3 regions of the Streptomyces sp. NPDC056734 genome follow, and region 1 is predicted to be linked to each of the others. Evidence: riboswitches for the same ligand, from Rfam matches in the RefSeq annotation. Region 1 holds a riboswitch; each other region holds the start of a gene.
The links. Region 1 has a riboswitch for thiamine pyrophosphate ahead of thiC (phosphomethylpyrimidine synthase ThiC). Riboswitches for the same ligand answer to the same signal wherever they lie in the genome.
Positions count from the first base shown of each region.

Region 1 (3,267 bases):
TTGGCGAGGTCGGCTGCGTGGGCGGCGATCTTGTAGGTGATGACGCCGGTCTTGACGTCGTCACGGTTGGGCAGGCCCAGGTGTTCCTTGGGCGTGACATAGCAGAGCATGGCCGTGCCCCACCAGGCGATCATCGCGGCACCGATACCGGAGGTGATGTGGTCGTACGCCGGCGCGACGTCCGTCGTCAGCGGGCCGAGGGTATAGAACGGAGCTTCATCACAGATCTCCTGCTGAAGGTCGATGTTCTCCTTGATCTTGTGCATCGGGACGTGTCCCGGGCCTTCGATCATCGTCTGTACATCAAAACGCTTCGCGATCCGGTTGAGTTCCCCGAGCGTGCCCAACTCCGCGAACTGCGCTTCGTCGTTGGCGTCCGCGATCGAGCCCGGCCGCAGGCCGTCACCCAGCGAGTAGGTGATGTCGTAGGCGCCGAGGATCTCGCAGAGTTCCTCGAAGTTCTCGTACAGGAACGATTCTTTGTGGTGGGCCAGGCACCAGGCCGCCATGATCGAGCCGCCGCGCGAGACGATGCCGGTCTTGCGGTTGGCGGTGAGCGGCACGAACGGCAGCCGCACACCCGCGTGGACGGTCATGTAGTCCACGCCCTGCTCGGCCTGCTCGATGACGGTGTCCTTGTAGATCTCCCAGGTCAGTTCCTCGGCCCGGCCGTCGACCTTCTCCAGGGCCTGGTAGAGGGGGACCGTGCCGATCGGGACGGGGGAGTTGCGCAGCACCCATTCACGGGTGGTGTGGATGTTGCGGCCGGTGGACAGGTCCATGACCGTGTCGGCGCCCCAGCGGGTCGCCCAGGTCATCTTCTCCACCTCCTCCTCGATGGAGGAGGTGACCGCGGAGTTGCCGATGTTGGCGTTGACCTTCACCAGGAACCGTTTGCCGATGATCATCGGCTCGATCTCCGGGTGGTTGATGTTGGCGGGCAGCACGGCCCGTCCCGCCGCGATCTCCTCGCGTACGACCTCGGGCGAGACGTTCTCCCGGATCGCCACGAACTCCATCTCGGGTGTGATCTCGCCCCGGCGGGCATAGGCGAGCTGGGTGACCGCGGCTGAGTCGCGGCTGCGACGCGGCTGGCGGGGGCGGCCGGGGAAGACCGCGTCGAGATTACGCAGCCCGCCGCGCGGCGAGGTGTGCTTGAGGCCGTCGTCCTCGGGACGGACGGGACGGCCCGCGTACTCCTCGGTGTCTCCGCGCGCGATGATCCAGTTCTCCCGCAGCGGAGCGAGCCCCCTGCGGACGTCGGGCTCGGCGAGCGGATCGGTGTACGGGCCCGATGTGTCGTACAGCGTGACCGACTGCCCGTTGGTGAGGTGCACCTGGCGGACCGGCACGCGCAGATCGGGGCGCGAGCCCTCGACGTACGCCTTGTGCCAGCCGATGGACTTCCCGTTCTCCCCTTCGCCGGAGACCCCGTTGGTGCCGGGGTCCCCGTGGGTGGATTTCTCCGCATCGCTGGAGGTCTGCGGGGAGGCAGGCGTGCGTGTGTCCTTGATGGTCATGAGACCTACTCCCTACGCCGGCATTACCCGGTAACAGGTTCGGCGGTCGACGCAGCGATTTCCGTCCCCCGACGCTTCATGGGATCCATCACCTGTGGTGGCTGATGTTCCACGTGAAACATCGCGAAGACGAAGGTCAGCGCCCTCTCAGCCCGGTGCTCCGAGCTCCCGCGTGTACAAAGGTGCCTCCACGCTAGCGTCAATTCGGGCGCGGTGAACAGAGGGCCTCTGCCGTTCTTGCGATGATCGGTCGGTGACCACACCGCAGGATCCCCCCTTTCCCCCGCCCGACCCGCCTCGCGGACCGGGCGGCCCTTCCGGCGCCGGCACCGGTCCCGGCGTCGGCTCTGCTGCCGGTACCGAGTCCGATACCGGCTCCGGTACCGGGTCCGGCCCCCACTCGGGGCCGGACTATGAAACCGGCTCCGTGCGTCGCCTTGGGGCGCGTTCCGGGCCGGGGGGTGCGGCTGGCGGGCAGCCGGGGGGGATGTCTGGCGGGCAGGTGCCTCGGCCAGGAGGGCAGGTTCGGCCCAGCGAGCGAGGGCGGGGCTCGGGTGGTTCTCCCCACGCACAGGATTTCGGTGGGCTTCCGGGGCAGGGCGTCGGGGCCGGGCCGATGGAGGGCTCGTACGGTCCGAACGTGGGGGCCGGGCAAGGGACGGAGCACAGCCAGGGTGGTCAGGGCCACGATCACGGCCAGGGACCCGGTGGTGAGTACGGCCGGGAGTACGGGGGCGGCTCCGGACCTCAAGGAAGCAGACCGGGCAATCGTCCCGACGCCGGCCACGGATCGCCCGGGCAGGAACACCACGACGGGCAGGGCGGCGGAGACGGGCACGGACACGGCCCCGGTGGCGGAGGACACGGCCACGGCGGAGGAGGGCTCGGAAGCGGACCCGGTGGAGGGGGGCTCGGCGGTGGGCACGGTCACAGCCACAGTCACGGCCCCGCCGCCCCCGTCTCCGTCCATCTGAGGAAGATCATCGCGGCCATCCTCGTACCGTTCGGCGTGGCCGTGCTGGTCGGGCTGGCGGTGCTGTGGCCCGGTGGCGCACCGGCGCACGAGCGGACCGGTGTCGGGTTCGACCGGCAGACCCAGGAGGCCACGGTCACCAAGGTCGAGCAGGTGGACTGCGCCTCGGTGAACGCCTCCGGGGGCACGCCGACCGGCGACACCTCCACCGCCGAGGGCTCGTCCGCCGTGCAGCAGGCGAACGGCACCTGCAAGCGGGCGACGATCCGGGTCGACACCGGCGCGGACAAGGGCCGTACGTTCACGGAGATCGTGCAGCCCGATCAGACCCGTCAGCTGGAGCAGGACCAGAAGGTCATCGTCGCGTACGAGCCCTCCGCTCCCGCCGATCTCCAGTACTCGGTGGCGGACGTCAACCGGCAGGTACCGATGGCGCTGCTCGCCGGGATCTTCGCGCTCGCCGTGGTGGTCGTCGGACGGCTGCGCGGTCTGATGGCGCTGGTGGCGCTGGCGATGAGTTTCCTGATCCTGAACTTCTTCATCCTGCCCGCGATCCTCCAGGGCTCGAACCCACTGGTCGTGGCCGTGGTCGGGGCGAGCGCGATCATGCTGATCGCGCTGTATCTGTGCCATGGGCTGTCGGCCAGAACCTCGGTGGCGGTGCTCGGCACGCTGATCTCGCTGCTGCTGATCGGTGTCCTCGGCTCGCTGTTCATCGGCTGGGCCGCGCTCACCGGGAACACGGACGACAACACCGGCCTGATCCACGGCCTG
Region 1 is NZ_JBHTZD010000007.1:165,719-168,985, reverse strand. It holds gene thiC (phosphomethylpyrimidine synthase ThiC) at 1-1,520, opposite strand, end outside; TPP riboswitch at 1,513-1,702, opposite strand; gene ACFRFC_RS12850 (YibE/F family protein) at 2,137-3,267, shown strand, end outside.

Region 2 (3,267 bases), on a different contig from region 1:
GGTCCGTGAGTCTGCGACACTGGTACGGCCATGCCTAATCCCGGAGAACTCACCTTTGTCGCGCCGCGCGGAGCCAAGAAGCCGCCGCGGCATCTCGCCGATCTCTCGCCCGCCGAGCGCAAGGAGGCGGTGGCGGGGATCGGGGAGAAGCCGTTCCGTGCCAAGCAGCTCTCGCAGCACTACTTCGCGCGGTACGCGCACGACCCCGCCGAATGGACGGACATCCCGGCCGGGGCCCGGGAGCGGCTGCGGGACGCGCTGCTGCCGGAGCTGATGACCGTCGTGCGGCATCTGTCGACGGACCAGGGGACGACCCGCAAGACCCTGTGGCGGCTGTTCGACGGGACGCTCGTGGAGTCGGTGCTGATGCGGTACCCGGACCGGGTGACCATGTGCATCAGCTCACAGGCCGGGTGCGGGATGAACTGCCCGTTCTGCGCGACCGGGCAGGCGGGGCTCGACCGGAATCTGTCCACCGCCGAGATCGTGCACCAGATCGTGGACGGCATGCGGGCGCTCAGGGACGGGGAGGTGCCCGGGGGGCCCGCCCGGCTGTCCAACATCGTCTTCATGGGGATGGGCGAGCCGCTCGCCAACTACAAGCGGGTCGTCGGGGCCATCCGCGCGCTGACCGATCCGGCGCCCGACGGGGTGGGGCTCTCGCAGCGCGGGATCACCGTGTCGACGGTCGGGCTGGTGCCCGCCATCCACCGGTTCTCCGACGAGGGCTTCAAGTGCCGGCTCGCCATCTCGCTGCATGCGCCCGACGACGAGCTGCGGGACACCCTGGTGCCGGTGAACACACGGTGGAAGGTGCGTGAGGTGCTGGACGCCGGGTTCGCCTACGCGGAGCGGTCCGGGCGGCGGCTGTCCATCGAGTACGCGCTGATCCGGGACATCAACGACCAGGCGTGGCGCGGCGACCGGCTCGGGCGGCTGCTCAAGGGGCGGCCGGTGCATGTGAATCTGATCCCGCTGAATCCGACACCGGGCTCCAAGTGGACCGCGTCCCGGCCCGAGGACGAGAAGGCGTTCGTGGAGGCCATCGCCGCCCATGGGGTGCCGGTGACCGTCCGGGACACCCGTGGCCAGGAGATCGACGGGGCGTGCGGTCAGCTCGCGGCCACCGAGCGGTAGTCTGACGCCGTACACCCGTACATATCTTCATACACATCTTCATATCCGGCAGGGGAGCGCCACAGCGCTGAGAGTGCGGCAGCCGATCCATATCGGTGGGCCGCAGACCCTCTGAACCTCGCCCAGGTCATTCTGGGTAGGGAGATCGGTCGTCACTCATGCTGTTGCGCCCTGCCCGGGAGCCGTGGAAGGTCCCGGGCAGGGCCGCGTCTCTTCCTGGTCACCCAGGAGGACATTCAGTGGGCAACACCAAGCAGATAACCGCCGTGCTCGTCGGGTTCGGGCTGATCACGCTGTCCGCGTGCGGCTCGTCGTCCGACGGCGGGAGCGACGGCGGGGACTCCAAGACGGTCACCCTCGTCAGCCACAACTCATGGGCCGTGTCCGAGGAGGTGCTCGCCGACTTCGAGAAGCGGTCCGGGTACACGGTCAAGGTCCTGGAGGACGGCGACGCGGGCACGGCCGTCAACAAGGCGATCCTCACCAAGGACAACCCGCAGGGCGATGTCTTCTTCGGCGTCGACAACACCCTGCTCTCCCGGGCCCTGGACAACGGGCTGTTCCAGCCGTACGAGGCCGAGGGCGCCGACACCGTCCAGGCCGCCTACCGGGCCGACGACGCCGAGCACCGGGTCACGCCCGTCGACAGCGGGGACATCTGCGTCAACTACGACAAGGCGTACTTCAGCGAGAAGAAGCTGGAGCCGCCGAAGACGTTCGACGATCTGCTCAAGCCCGCCTACAAGGATCTGCTGGTCACCGAGAACGCCTCCACCTCCTCGCCCGGCCTCGGGTTTCTGCTCGGCACGGCCGCCGCCTACGGGGACGACGGCTGGCAGGACTACTGGAAGAAGCTGAGCGACAACGGCGTCAAGGTCGTGGACAGCTGGGAGCAGGCGTACAACGAGGAGTTCTCCGGCTCGGCCGGGGGCAAGGAGGCCAAGGGGGACCGGCCGCTGGTGGTGTCGTACGCCTCCTCGCCGCCCGTGGAGGTCGTCTACGCCGATCCGCAGCCCGCGGACGCGCCCACCGGGGTCGCCGACGGGACCTGCTTCCGGCAGGTCGAGTACGCGGGGCTGCTGAGCAACGCGGGGAATCCGGAGGGCGGGAAGGCGCTGCTGGACTTCATGCTCAGCAAGGAGTTCCAGCAGGACATGCCGCTGAACATGTTCGTCTACCCGGTGATCGAGGGCGCCGAGGTGCCCGAGGTGTTCGCCCAGTACGGGCCGCAGGCCAAGGACCCGCAGACCCTGGACCCGGCGAAGATCGCCGACCACCGTGACGAGTGGGTCAAGTCGTGGACCTCGCTCGTACTGAAGTAGCCCCCCGGAGCCGCACCCGCACCCGCAACAGGGGCCTCTTGCGGGGCGGGCTGCTGGTCGTGCCCGTCGCGTTCTTCGGCGTCTTCTTCGCCTACCCCGTCGCCGCGATCCTCCTGCGGGGGCTCAAGGCCGACGGGGTCTGGCAGGTGGGGCGGCTGTGGGAGGTGCTGGGGCAGCCGGACATCCGGCATGTGCTGTGGTTCACCACCTGGCAGGCGCTGGCCTCGACCGCGCTGACCCTGCTGATCGCGTTGCCCGGCGCGTATGTCTTCGCGCGTTTCGACTTCCCCGGCAAGCAGGCGCTGCGGGCGGTGGTGACCGTGCCGTTCGTGCTGCCGACCGTCGTGGTCGGCACGGCGTTCCTGGCGCTGCTCGGGCGCGGCGGGCTGCTGGACGAGTGGTGGGGCGTACGGCTGGACACCACCGTGTGGGCGATCCTGCTCGCGCATGTGTTCTTCAACTACGCGGTCGTCGTACGGACCGTGGGCGGGCTGTGGGGGCAGCTGGACCCCCGGCAGGAGGAGGCGGCGCGGATGCTCGGCGCCTCGCCCTTCGCCGCATGGCGGCGGGTGACCCTTCCCGCGCTCGGGCCCGCCGTGGCCGCCGCCGCGCTGATGGTCTTCCTGTTCACCTTCACCTCCTTCGGGGTGGTGCAGATCCTCGGCGGGCCGACCTTCGCCACCCTGGAGGTGGAGATCTACCGGCAGACCTCGGAGATCTTCGACCTGTCCACGGCAGCCGTCCTGACGGTCATTCAGTTCCTCGCCGTGGGCGCGATCCTCGCCGTGCACGCCTGGACCGTACGGCG
Region 2 is NZ_JBHTZD010000009.1:126,446-129,712, reverse strand. It holds gene rlmN (23S rRNA (adenine(2503)-C(2))-methyltransferase RlmN) at 31-1,137, shown strand; TPP riboswitch at 1,178-1,298, shown strand; gene ACFRFC_RS15825 (thiamine ABC transporter substrate binding subunit) at 1,377-2,459, shown strand; gene ACFRFC_RS15820 (ABC transporter permease) at 2,435-3,267, shown strand, end outside.
Region 2: another riboswitch for thiamine pyrophosphate. It lies ahead of ACFRFC_RS15825 (thiamine ABC transporter substrate binding subunit); the one in region 1 lies ahead of thiC (phosphomethylpyrimidine synthase ThiC).

Region 3 (3,267 bases), on a different contig from region 1:
ACGGCAGCACCGTGAACCCGTCGTCGACCAGGGTCTCGGCGGCCTCCAGCAGCTCGATCGGGTCCGGCAGCAGGGTGCGCTCGTCGGCGATGACCTCCAGCTTGATCAGATCCGTGCCGAGCGCCTCGCGCGCGAGGCGGGCGGTGAGCACGGCCTCGCCCGCCGTGAAGCAGCCGGCCGTGTTGGGCAGCACCCGGATGCCGAGCTTCTCCAGCACCGACAGCACCGAGCCGTGCACACCCGGGTCGATCCGCCGCATCGCGACGGTCGTCAGCTCCGTACCGGACGCCACCAGCGCGCGTTCCAGCACATCGAGGCTGGGCGCCCCGCCGGTGCCCATGATCAGCCGGGAGGTGAAGGACGTACCAGCGAGGACGAACGGGTCGTCGGCCATGGGTCAGCCTCCTTGGACGGCGGTGAGGACTTCCACGCGGTCGCCCTCGGCCAGGGTGGTCCGAGGCCACTGCCCGCGCGGGACGACGGTTTCGTTGAGAGCGGCGGCGACCCCCGAGGGTGCCGGGGTGAGGGCGCGCACCAGCGCGTCCAGCGCCGTGCCATGAGCCACCTCGCGGGGCTCGCCGTTGACGGAGATCGTGACAGACAGGCTCATACGGGCTGCTCCGTGAGTGCGCCGGCGGTGAACCGCCGGGGGGTGAACGGACGGGCTTCCTCGGGGAGTTCCCCGGTCACCAGGGCGTGCGCCAGCGCGTCGCCGGTGACCGGGGTGAGCAGCACGCCGTTGCGGTAGTGCCCGGTCGCCAGCAGCAGGCCGGGCAGGCCGGTCGGGCCGAGCAGCGGCGCGTTGTCGGGGGAGCCGGGCCGCAGTCCCGCGCGGGTCTCGGTCAGCGGCAGCTCGGTGATGCCGGGGATCAGCTCATGGGCGTCGCGCAGCAGCTCGTACACGCCGCCCGCGGTCACCGTCGTGTCCCAGCCCAGTTCCTCGCTGGTCGCGCCGACGACGAGTTCGCCGTTCTCGCGCGGCACCAGGTAGACGTGGCTGCCGCGCACCACCGCGCGGACGGTCCGGCTCAGGAAGGGCGCGTACCGCGGGGGCACGGTCAGCCGCAGCACCTGCCCCTTCACCGGCCGCACCGGAGGGCGTACGGCGTCCGGGACGCCCGCCAGCCGCCCGCTGAGGCTCCCGGCGGCCAGCACCACCTGCCCGGCGGCCCGCTCGGCCCCGTCGCGCGTGACCAGGCCCGTGACGCGGTCCCGGGCCACTGCCAGCCGTTCGGCCCAGGTGCGGTGAAAGACCACCCCGGCGCGCTCGCAGGCCGTCACAAGGGCCGCCGCGAGCCGCCTCGGGTCGATCTGGTGGTCCCCGTCGACCCGCAGGCCGCCGCGCACCCCGGGGGCCAGCATCGGCTCAAGCCGGCGGCAGTCCCGCCCGGACAGCCACTCCGACTCCAGGCCGGACCGCTGTTGCAGGGCGTGCAGTTCCCGCAGATGCGCGCGGTCGTCGGTGTCCAGCGCGACGGCCAGCGTGCCGCAGCGGCGGTAGCCGAGATCCTGGCCGGTGAGATCGGTCAGCTCGGCCGCGAACTCCGGATAGCGGCGGGCCGAGGCCAGATTGAGGCCGAGCAGGGTCTGCTCGCCGTGGTGCAGTTCCGTGACGGCGGCGAGCATCCCGGCCGCCACCTGGACGGCCCCGCCGCCGGGCGCGGGATCCACCACGGCCACGGCGAGCCCGCGCTGTGCGGCCCGCCAGGCCGTGACCAGCCCGATGACACCGCCCCCGACGACGAGCACATCGGGATGGCCCGGAGGCGTGCGCGTGACGGATGCGTGCGTGACAGCTGTGTTCGTGACGGTCGTGTTCGTGACAGTCGTGCGTGTGACGGACGACACGGGCGTTCAGCCCCTCCCTTCGCCGGCATGACCCGGATCAGGTTCGTACGGTCGGAGGCCGCCAGCCTCCCTCTCAGCCCGGTGCGTCCGGGCTCCCGCGAGTGCTTTACGTTGGGCAGCCTAGCCCTTGGATCCACGCCTCTGTAAGGGAGCCCGCCCCGATGCCCCGGTCGCTGGACGGTCTGGTCCTCGCCCCCGTCACCGATCAGGCCCCAGGTCAGGTGGGTACCCGGACCCGGTTCACCTACCACGAGAAGGACGGCGAGATCTGGGCCGCGTACACCGGTGGCGAGGTCGTCCGCGGGTTTCTGACCGGCACGCGCGCGGGCGACCGGCTGGACTTCCGGTACGTCCAGCTCAAGACCGACGGGACGACGTCCGGCGGGCACTGCGTGTCGGCGGTGACCCTGCTGCCGGACGGGCGGGTGCGCCTGCTGGAGACCTGGGAGTGGGAGTCGCAGCCGGGGAGCGGGACGAGCGTGGTCGAGGAAGTGCCGCACGCGGGGTAGGTGAAGGGTGTGGGGCGGGTGTACGGGTGTGCGGGACGTCACGCGGGCGGACCGGCTGACTGACGCATTGTCAGGTGCGTAAGGTGATCGCGTGAGCGTGGACAGAGAGCAGACGGCGGCGCCGGGGCCGCGGCACGTGGTCGTGGTGGGCGCCGGGATGGCCGGGGTGCAGACCGCGGTGGCCCTGCGCGAGCAGGGTTTCACCGGCACCGTGACGCTGATCGGCGCGGAACCCCATCAGCCCTACGACCGTCCGCCGCTGTCCAAGGCCGTGCTGCTCGGCAAGGCCGAGGACTCCGCCTTCGAGGTCGACTTCGAGTCCCTCGGCATCGAGCTGCACCTCGGCCGCGAGGCCACCGGCGTACGCCCCGCCGACCACGAACTGGACACCGAGGCCGGGCCCGTCCCGTACGACGTCCTGGTGCTGGCCACCGGCGCCGAACCGATCCGGCTTCCCGGCGCGGAGGGCGTGCCCGGGGTGCATCTGCTGCGCACCCTGGACGACGCCGCCCGGCTGCGGCCGGTACTCGCCCGCCAGCACGACATCGTGGTGGTCGGCGCGGGCTGGATCGGCGCCGAGTTCGCCACCGCCGCGCGCGAGGCGGGCTGCGCGGTCACCGTCGTGGAGGCCGCCGACCGGCCGCTCGCCGGTGCGCTGCCCGCCGAGGTGGCCGCGCCGATGACCGGCTGGTACGCCGACAGCGGCGCCGCCCTGCGCACGCACGCGCGCGTGGAGCGCGTCGAGCCCGGCGCGGTCCTCCTGGACGACGGCACGCGCGTTCCCGCCGGGGCCGTCGTCGTCGGCATCGGCGCCCGGCCCGCCACGGCCTGGCTGACCGGCTCCGGCATCGACCTGGGCGCCCACGGCGAGGTCCTCGCCGACGACCGGCTGCGCGCGTCCGCGCCCGAC
Region 3 is NZ_JBHTZD010000018.1:59,284-62,550, forward strand. It holds gene ACFRFC_RS26495 (thiazole synthase) at 1-394, opposite strand, end outside; gene thiS (sulfur carrier protein ThiS) at 398-610, opposite strand; gene thiO (glycine oxidase ThiO) at 607-1,749, opposite strand; TPP riboswitch at 1,846-1,957, opposite strand; gene ACFRFC_RS26510 (hypothetical protein) at 2,010-2,357, shown strand; gene ACFRFC_RS26515 (NAD(P)/FAD-dependent oxidoreductase) at 2,515-3,267, shown strand, end outside.
Region 3: another riboswitch for thiamine pyrophosphate. It lies ahead of thiO (glycine oxidase ThiO); the one in region 1 lies ahead of thiC (phosphomethylpyrimidine synthase ThiC).